Regions from separate parts of the Mesorhizobium sp. P2_E9 genome, predicted to be linked through region 1. Evidence: riboswitches for the same ligand, from Rfam matches in the RefSeq annotation. Region 1 holds a riboswitch; the other holds the start of a gene.
What was found. A riboswitch is a leader RNA that binds a small molecule or an ion and turns the genes downstream of it on or off. The one in region 1 is predicted to bind thiamine pyrophosphate.
Positions count from the first base shown of each region.

Region 2: linked by a shared signal. The riboswitch ahead of thiC (phosphomethylpyrimidine synthase ThiC) and the one ahead of thiB (thiamine ABC transporter substrate binding subunit) in region 1 are both predicted to bind thiamine pyrophosphate.

Region 1 covers NZ_JBFUET010000016.1:111,174-115,888, reverse strand. The annotation lists gene thiP (thiamine/thiamine pyrophosphate ABC transporter permease) at 1-1,184, opposite strand, end outside; gene thiB (thiamine ABC transporter substrate binding subunit) at 1,193-2,200, opposite strand; TPP riboswitch at 2,244-2,358, opposite strand; gene AC1D05_RS26455 (thiamine diphosphokinase) at 2,447-3,106, shown strand; gene AC1D05_RS26450 (ABC-F family ATP-binding cassette domain-containing protein) at 3,108-4,715, shown strand, end outside.
Region 2 covers NZ_JBFUET010000014.1:78,950-83,664, forward strand. The annotation lists gene queC (7-cyano-7-deazaguanine synthase QueC) at 1-628, shown strand, start outside; gene queD (6-carboxytetrahydropterin synthase QueD) at 628-984, shown strand; gene queE (7-carboxy-7-deazaguanine synthase QueE) at 981-1,718, shown strand; TPP riboswitch at 1,996-2,112, shown strand; gene thiC (phosphomethylpyrimidine synthase ThiC) at 2,216-4,051, shown strand; gene thiO (glycine oxidase ThiO) at 4,048-4,715, shown strand, end outside.

The DNA of each region.
Region 1 (4,715 bases):
CAGCCGGCGCCGATGACGATCGGCGGCACGACCAGGACAAAGCCGGCGCCGGTATCGGTGACATGTTCAAGCAGTGTCCTCGGGCCGGCGCGGCGGCCCAGCGCCAACGCCCGGCGGGCCATGGTCAGCGCCAGTGACAGCATCACCGAAAGCAACGCAGACAGGAAGGCCAGCACGACGCTGGTCAGCGTCGCCTGCCGGACAGTCGCTTCGCCGGCGAGCCGGCCGAGATCGGCACCCAACCCGGCGATCACGGTCGCTGCCATCGGTCCGACAACGAACAGCAACGCCAGCACGATGAGCGCGGCGTTCAGCGACGCTTCGGTCCCGTTGACGGAGAGATAGCGGCGCGGCGCCACCGGCAGGTTGGTATCGCCGACTGCATTGGCGCCGAGCCGCGTCAGCGCCAGCACCACGATGAAGGTCAAGGCGATCTGCAGCAATGTCAGCGTCACCGCCCGCGCCGGATCGAAATCGAAGCGCAGCGCCTGATAGATGCCGACCTCCAACGTCGTCGCGGCCGGTCCGCCGCCAAGCGTCAAGACGATGGTGAAGGAGGTGATGCAGAGCATGAAGACCAGCCCGGCGACCCCGGGCAAGGCGGCACGCAGCGTCGGCCATTCGATCAGCCGGAACGCCGGCCGCGCGCCCATGCCGAGCTGGCTCGCCAGCCGCCATTGGTCGGCGGGAATGGTCTGCAGTGCCTCGAGGAACAGCCGCGTGGCGAGCGGCAGGTTGAAGAAGATGTGGGCGACGAGAATGCCGGACAGGCCGTAAATGCCTGGCCAGCCCTGGCCGCCAACGGCACTGAACAGGCCGGCGAAATAGCCGGCGCGGCCGTAAAGCGCCAGGATGCCGAGCGCCGCGACGATCGCCGGCAGCGCCAGCGGCACAGCGAAGAGCTGCAGGATGAAGGCGCGGCCAAAGAAGCGCGGATGCCGCGACAGGGCACGCGCCACGAACAGGGCCGGGCCGACCGAAAGCAGCGTCGAAAGGATTGCCTGCCAGAGCGTAAAGCGCACGACGCGCAGCAGATAGGGGTCGAAGGCCGCCCAGGCGCCCGAGAGGTCATGAGCGCCTTCGACAAGCAGTCCGGCAAACGCGCCGCCGATCAGCAATGTGATCGCGGCGAGCGCGATGATGCCGGCGCCGACACGATGATCCGTGGGATGCGCCGGCGCCATCGCGTTGCCTATTTGCTCATCACCGCCAGCCATTCGTCGACCCAGGTCTTGCGATTGGCGGCGACCTCCTCGGGGCTGAACAGCAGCGTCTTGGTCGGCTTGACCAGTTTGTCGAAGGCCGGGTTGAGCGGCTTGTCGGTCTTGCCCGCCGGGAACATCCAGTTGGTCTCGGGGATGGCGTCCTGGAATTTCGGTCCCGTCATGAAGGCGATGAATTTTTCCGCCAGCGGGTTCTTGGCCCCCATGGTGGTGATGCCAGCGACCTCGATCTGCAGGTACTCACCTTCTTCGAGGGACGCCGCCTGGTAGCGCTCGGTATTCTCCGCGACCATGTGATAGGCCGGCGACGTGGTGTAGGACAGCACCATCGGCGCCTCGCCCTTGGTGAACAGGCCATAGGCCTCGCTCCAGCCCGGCGTCACGGTGAGCACCTTTGTCTTGAGCTTGGCCCAGGCTTCCGGCGCCTTGTCGCCATAGACCGACTTCACCCACAACAGCAGGCCGAGGCCGGGCGTCGAGGTGCGCGGATCCTGGATGACGATCTTGTCGTCGGCACTGCCTTCGACCAGATCCTTCAGGCTCTTGGGCGGCGTCTTCAGCTTCTGCGTATCATAGACGACGGCGAAATAGCCGTAGTCGAAGGGAACAAAAGTGTCGTCGCTCCAGCCGCCCGGTACGTTGATATCGCTTACCGCGCCATGCGGGGCAAACAACCCGCTAGCCTTGGCATCGGCGGTAAGATTGGTGTCGAGGCCGAGCACGATATCGGCTTTGGTCGACGCGCCTTCGAGCTTGACGCGGTTGAGCAGGGCGACACCGTCGGCGACCGAGACGAACTCGACATCGCAGCCGCATTCGGCCTCGAATTCCTTCTTCACCACCGGGCCTGGACCCCAGTCGGCGGTGAAGCTCTCATAGGTGTAGACGGTGAGCTTGTCCTTGGCCAAGGCCGGCCCGGACAGCGCCACAACCATGGCTGAGACAGCTGAGACAAGAGAGTATAAAAGCGTGCGCATCGGCGCCTCCTTCGTTCGAATTGAAAGGAATTGAGGCGTCGGACTGTCCGAAACGTCTAATCCCTCCGCCGGTACAAACCGGATCAGGTTCAGCGGGTTGGCGAGATTGCCTCTCAGCCGGTCCGCGAAGATCGCAGCCGGCACCCCGTTAGAGCGTCTCGACACATAGGCCCGGCCGAGGAACCGCGCAAGTGGCAGTTTGCCGGCCTTCCGTTTCCGCTGCCGGGCTGGTACAGGCCACCAGATATGAGCACATTCACCATCCTGCTTGGCGGCGATCTCATCCGCACGCCCCGGCTCGACCACCAGGTCGAAGGCTCGCGCGTCATCGCCGCCGACGCCGGCATCGGCCATGCGCGGCTGCTCGGCCTTGTGCCTGAGCTGTGGGTGGGCGATTTCGATTCCGTGCCGGCCAATCTGCCTGCCGACCTGGCCGCGGTGCCCCGCCAGACCTTTCCGGCGGGAAAAGACAAGACCGACGGCGAATTGGCGATCGCGGCGGCACTGGAGCGCGGCGCGACCAGCCTGGTGCTGGCAGGCGCTTTTGGCGGCAAGCGCGCCGACCACGCCTTCCTGCATCTGGCGCTCGCCCTGCGGCTGGCCGAGGCCGGGACTAAGGTGCTGCTGACCAGCGGCGCCCAGGAAGGTGTGCCCTTGCTGTTGGGAAAGGCCGGCTTCGACTATGCCGACGGCACGCTGTTTTCGATCCTCGGCTTTTCCGAGCTCGCCGGCCTGACCGTCACCGGCGCGAAATGGCCGCTGAACCAGGTCGATGTCGCCTTCGGCTCGTCGCTGACCATCTCCAACGAGGTCAAGTTCGACAAGACCGGGGGCCGCCTCGACATCGTGCTCGGCCACGGCCGCGCGCTGCTGCTCGCGCATCCGTATCCACTACCTGAAAGCTGACATGGCCCCGCCCCTTCTCAATCTCGACGGGATAAAACTGACCTTCGGCGGCACACCGCTGCTTGACGGCGCCGCCTTGACGGCTTCGGCCGGCGACAAGATCGCGCTGGTCGGCCGCAACGGCTCCGGCAAGTCGACGCTGCTCAAGATCGCCGCCGGCCTGATCGAGCCGCAGGACGGCGAGGTGTTCCGCCAGCCTTCGGCGACTATCCGCTATCTGCCGCAGATGCCCGACATGGAGGGTTTTGCCACCGTGCGCGCCTATGTCGAGGCGGGGCTGGGACCCGCCGACGATCCCTACCGCGCCAGCTATCTGATGGAGCATCTCGGCTTGTCGGGCGAGGAGCGGCCGGGCGATCTATCGGGCGGTGAGGCCAGGCGTGCCGCGCTGGCCCGTGTCATGGCACCGGAGCCGGACATTCTGCTGCTTGATGAGCCGACTAATCATCTCGATCTGTCGGTTATCGAATGGCTGGAAGAGGAACTCATCCGCACCTCCTCGGCGCTCATCGTCATCTCGCACGACCGCCGCTTTCTCGAGCGCGTATCGCGTGCCACCGTCTGGCTCGACCGCGGCCAGACCCGCAGGCTGGACAAGGGTTTTGGCCATTTCGAGGAATGGCGCGATCTGGTGCTGGAAGAAGAAGAGCGCGAGCAACACAAGCTCGGCCGCCAGATCGTGCGCGAGGAGCACTGGCTGCGCTACGGCGTGACCGCGCGACGCAAGCGCAATATGCGCCGCCTCGGCGAGTTGCAGACCATGCGCCAGCGCTTTCGCGGCCATCGCGGCGCCGAAGGCAACGCGACCATGGTGGCGAGCGACGCCGCCGAATCCGGCAAGCTGGTGATCGAGGCGAAGAATATCGAAAAGAGCTTCGGCGATCTCACCGTGGTCAAGGGCTTCTCGACCCGCATCCAGCGCGGCGACCGCGTCGGTCTCGTCGGACCGAACGGCGCCGGCAAGACCACGCTGTTGAAGATGCTGACCGGCGAGATGAAGCCGGACGCCGGCTCGGTGCGGCTCGGCACCAATCTGGAGATCGCCACGCTCGATCAGAAGCGCGAGGCGGTCGACCCGCAGGAGACCCTGGCGCAGTATCTGACCGACGGGCGTGGCGAGAACCTCGTCATCAATGGCGAGCAGCGCCATGTCGTCTCCTACATGAAGGACTTTCTGTTCAAGGCGGAGCAGGCGCGCACGCCGGTGCGCGAGCTGTCCGGCGGCGAGCGGGCGCGACTGATCCTGGCGCGGGTGCTGGCGCGGCCGGCGAACCTTCTGGTGCTCGATGAGCCGACCAACGATCTCGATATGGAGACGCTGGAACTGCTGCAGGAACTGGTCGCCGGTTTTGCCGGCACCGTGATCCTCGTCAGCCACGATCGCGACTTTCTCGACCGCACGGTGACCAGCCTGATCGCGCCGGACGGCGACGGGCGCTGGATCGAATATGCCGGCGGCTACTCCGACATGCTGGCGCAGCGCGGCGGCACCCGGCTCGACGACCGCAAGGCGCGCGCCAAGACTGAGGCCGGCGACGGGCCGGCGCCGGGCAAGAGCGAACCGGCGGCGCCAAAAGGGCCGGCGAAGAAACTGTCGTTCAAGCAGAAG
Region 2 (4,715 bases), on a different contig from region 1:
GAAACTCATTGGCCTGCTTTCGTTCGATTACGGCCAGAGGCACAAAAAGGAACTCGGCTTTGCCTCCATCTGCGCCAAGCGACTGGGTGTTCCGCAGCAGATCGTCGATATCCGCGATGTCGGCCGGAGCCTGAGCGGCTCGGCGCTGACTGATAGTGTGGACGTGCCCGACGGGCACTATGCCGAAGACTCCATGAGGATCACGGTGGTGCCGAACAGGAACGCCATCATGCTGGCTATCGCCTTCGGGGTTGCCGCCGCGCAGAAGGCCGATGCGGTGGCCACTGCCGTCCATGGCGGAGATCATTTCATCTATCCCGATTGCCGACCCGCTTTTATCGACGCCTTTCAGACGATGCAGAACCATGCGCTCGCAGGCTACGCCGATATCCGCCTTTACGCTCCCTATGTGAATATGTCGAAGGCCGACATCGTCAGCGAGGGGCCAAAGTACGCCACACCGTTCGAGGCGACGTGGTCCTGCTACAAGGGCGGTGCACGTCACTGCGGTCGCTGTGGGACATGCGTCGAACGGCGCGAAGCATTCGATCTGGCCGGCATCACCGACCCGACAGATTATGAGGATGCAGACTTCTGGCTGCACGCTATCCAGACAAGGAGCGCGTGATGTTCCGCATTACCAAAGAGTTCCACTTCTCGGCCTCGCATCAGCTCACCTCCTTGCCACCAGATCATCAGTGCGCGCGTCTACACGGCCACAACTACATCGTCGTAGTGGAGCTTTCAGGTGGAGAACTGGACGAACATGGCTTTGTGCGCGACTACCACGACCTGGCGGCGCTCAAGCACTACATCGATGGGACGTTCGACCATCGGCATCTTAACGACGTACTGGGGCATGACCGTGTCACAGCGGAATGTCTGGCCAGGCACTTCTACGACTGGTGCAAGGTGCGGTTACCACAAACCTCCGCCGTGCGGGTGAGCGAGACGCCGAAAACCTGGGCGGAATACCGGCCATGACCTGCGCGTTGCAGTCCGGAATCCGCGTGAGCGAGATTTTTGGTCCGACCATTCAGGGCGAAGGCATGCTGATTGGCTTGCCGACGGTGTTCGTAAGAACGGGCGGGTGCGATTATCGCTGTTCCTGGTGCGACAGCCTGCATGCGGTGGAAAGTCGCTTCCGCCATGATTGGGAGATGATGTCAACCGATGCGGTCTGGCAAAAGGTCATTTCGCTTTCCGGCGGTCAGCCCGTGATGGTGTCGCTGTCGGGCGGCAATCCGGCCATCCAGCCGCTTGGCCAGTTGATCGAGCGCGGGCATGGTGAGGGCTACCGCTTTGCATTGGAAACCCAAGGCTCGGTGCCTAACCAATGGTTCGCGGATCTCGACGTGCTGGTGCTCAGCCCCAAGCCGCCCTCAAGCGAAATGACGACAGATTGGGCCGCGTTCGACGCCTGCGTAAAGGCGGCACAGGATAAGCCGCGGATGGCGCTCAAGCTCGTCGTCTTCGACGATGATGACTATGCTTATGCCAAAGACGCGGCGGCGCGCTACCCGCAATTACTCGTCTATCTGCAGCCCGGCAATCACACGCCGCCGCGTCCCGGTAATGAAGACGCGTCCATCGACATGGCCGGTGTGATGAAACGCATGGAATGGCTGGTCGAAAAGGTGACCCGTGACAGGTGGTTCGAGGCGCGTGTACTGCCGCAGCTTCATGTTCTGCTGTGGGGTAACAAACGGGGCGTCTAGCCCAGGCGGAAGGATTGCCGATGACGAGCGAGACAGACATCTAAAGCAATCTCACCCAATTGGGCGATAGCAACGTCGGTTCGGCAAGCGCGAAAATGCCGTGCTGAAAAAGGTTTCGAACCCGCATGATGGCTCGCCTATCGTTGGCGCATCGCCGCTCCTCCAGGCGTGACTTGCTCTCGATACGTGCACGCGCTTCCGCTGGGTTTGATTGGTCGCCGATCGCCGCCTCAGGCCGAAGGCGCTTGACAAAGCAGCGCCGGCCCGTTCAATTCGGAGCATTCACCAGGGGAGTCCCGGCAAGGGGCTGAGATACTGCTGGCTTTCGCGGCGCAGTGACCCGTTGAACCTGATCCAGTTCATACTGGCGTAGGGACGGTGCAAGCGCTTTGCGGGAGTTTACGCCCGAGATCCTGTTTCGGCAGGTCAACAGAAGCGTCTTTTCATCCTTCCGGCACAGAACTGGGTCTCCAATGCACGAGCAAAGGAGCCTCACGATGAATGCCCTCACCCCCGCCGTGTCGACGGGACCACTGCCCGCCTCGCGGAAAATCCACAAGCCCGGCGTCCTCCATCCGCAGATCAGGGTGCCGATGCGCGAAATCTCCGTCCATCCGACGGCGGGCGAACCGCCCGTCATCGTCTATGATCCGTCCGGCGCCTATACGGACCCGACTGTCGAAACCAGCATCGACAAGGGCCTCGCACGGCTTCGCCACGAATGGATCACGGCGCGCGGCGATGTCGAGGCCTATGACGGCCGCCATGTCCGGCCGGAAGACAATGGATTCGTCACGGGCGAGCGCCTGACACCGGAATTTCCCATTCGCAACCGGCCGCTCAGGGCCAAGGCAGGCAAGGCGGTCACGCAGCTAGCCTATGCGCGCGCTGGCATCATCACGCCCGAAATGGAGTTCGTCGCCATCCGTGAGAACCTCAGCCGCGAGATCGTCCGCGGCAAGCTGCAACGCGACGGCGAAGCCTTCGGCGCGGCGCTTCCCGACTTCGTCACGCCGGAATTCGTCCGCGACGAGGTGGCGCGCGGACGCGCAATCATTCCCGCCAACATCAATCATCCCGAGAGCGAGCCGATGATCATCGGCCGCAATTTTCTGGTCAAGATCAATGCCAATATCGGCAACTCCGCGGTCACCTCGTCGATGGCCGAAGAGGTCGAAAAGATGGTGTGGGCGATCCGCTGGGGCGCCGATACGGTGATGGACCTGTCGACCGGCCGCAACATCCACAACATCCGCGACTGGATCGTGCGCAATGCGCCGGTGCCGATCGGCACGGTGCCGCTTTACCAGGCGCTCGAGAAGGTCGGCGGCATCGCCGAGGATCTGACCTGGGAGGTCTACCGCGACACGCTGATCGAGCAGGCCGAACAGGGCGTCGACTATTTCACCATCCATGCGGGCGTGCGGCTGCACTACATCCCGCTGACCGTCGACCGGGTCACTGGCATCGTCTCGCGCGGCGGCTCTATCATGGCCAAATGGTGCCTGCACCATCACCGGGAAAGCTTCCTTTACGAGCATTTCGCGGAAATCTGCGACATCTGCCGTGCCTATGATGTGTCCTTTTCCCTCGGCGACGGCCTTCGTCCCGGCTCCATCGCCGATGCCAACGACGCGGCGCAATTCGCCGAGCTGGAAACGCTCGGCGAGCTGACGCAGATCGCCTGGGCGAAAGATTGCCAGGTGATGATCGAGGGGCCCGGCCACGTGCCGATGCACAAGATCAAGGAGAACATGGACAAGCAGCTCGCCGTCTGCGGCGAAGCGCCGTTCTATACGCTTGGACCGCTGACGACCGACATCGCGCCGGGTTACGATCACATCACCTCAGGCATTGGTGCCGCCATGATCGGCTGGTTCGGCACGGCCATGCTCTGTTACGTGACGCCGAAGGAGCATCTCGGCCTTCCCGATCGCAACGACGTCAAGATCGGCGTGATCACCTACAAGATCGCCGCCCATGCCGCGGACCTGGCGAAGGGCCATCCGGCAGCGAAAGCCAGGGATGATGCCCTTTCGCGCGCGCGCTTCGAGTTCCGCTGGGAGGACCAGTTCAACCTGTCGCTCGACCCCGAAACCGCGCGTTCCTTCCACGACCAGACCTTGCCCAAGGAGGCGCACAAGCTGGCACATTTCTGCTCGATGTGCGGACCGAAATTCTGCTCCATGCGCATCTCCCACGACATTCGCGCCGAAGCACAGAAGGAGGGGATGGCGGCGATGGCGGCGAAATACCGTGAAGGCGGCGATCTCTACATGCCAGCTGACGAGACCGGCGCACCGCTCGTGCCGGAGGCGCACGAGCGACCATGAGGATGCTGGTAAAGGGGGCCGGCGTCGCCGGCCTCACCGCGGCCTTCGAACTCGCCGCCCGCGGCGCGACGGTCGCAGTCGCCGAGACAAGACATGCCCTCGGCGGCAATGCGTCGTGGTTCGCCGGCGGCATGCTGGCGCCATGGTGCGAGCGTGAAAGCGCCGAGCAGCCGGTGCTGGATCTCGGGCGCGACGCCGCCGGTTGGTGGGAGGCGGTGCTCCCGGGCCAGGTGACTCGAGCCGGAACCCTGGTCGTTGCGGCACCGCGGGACGCCGGGGAGCTTGACCGTTTTGCAAGCCGCACCTCGGGTCATCGTTGGGTCAATGAGGAGGAAATCGCGCAGTTGGAGACCGACCTTGCCGGCCGCTTTCGCCGTGGACTGTTCTTCCCCGATGAGGCCCATCTCGACCCGCGCCAGGCGATGGTGGCACTTCATGACAGGCTGACGGCGATAGGCGTCGAATTCCACTTTGGCGCCGACGCCAGTCAGGTCTTCGGTTTCGATCATCAGATCGACTGCACGGGAATGGCGGCAGCCAATGACAGGCTGCGTGGCGTTCGCGGCGAGATGCTGTTCCTGCGCACGCCTGATGTCTCGCTGTCGCGCCCGGTCCGGCTGCTTCATCCGCGCTTCCCGCTCTACATGGTGCCGCGCACCGGCCA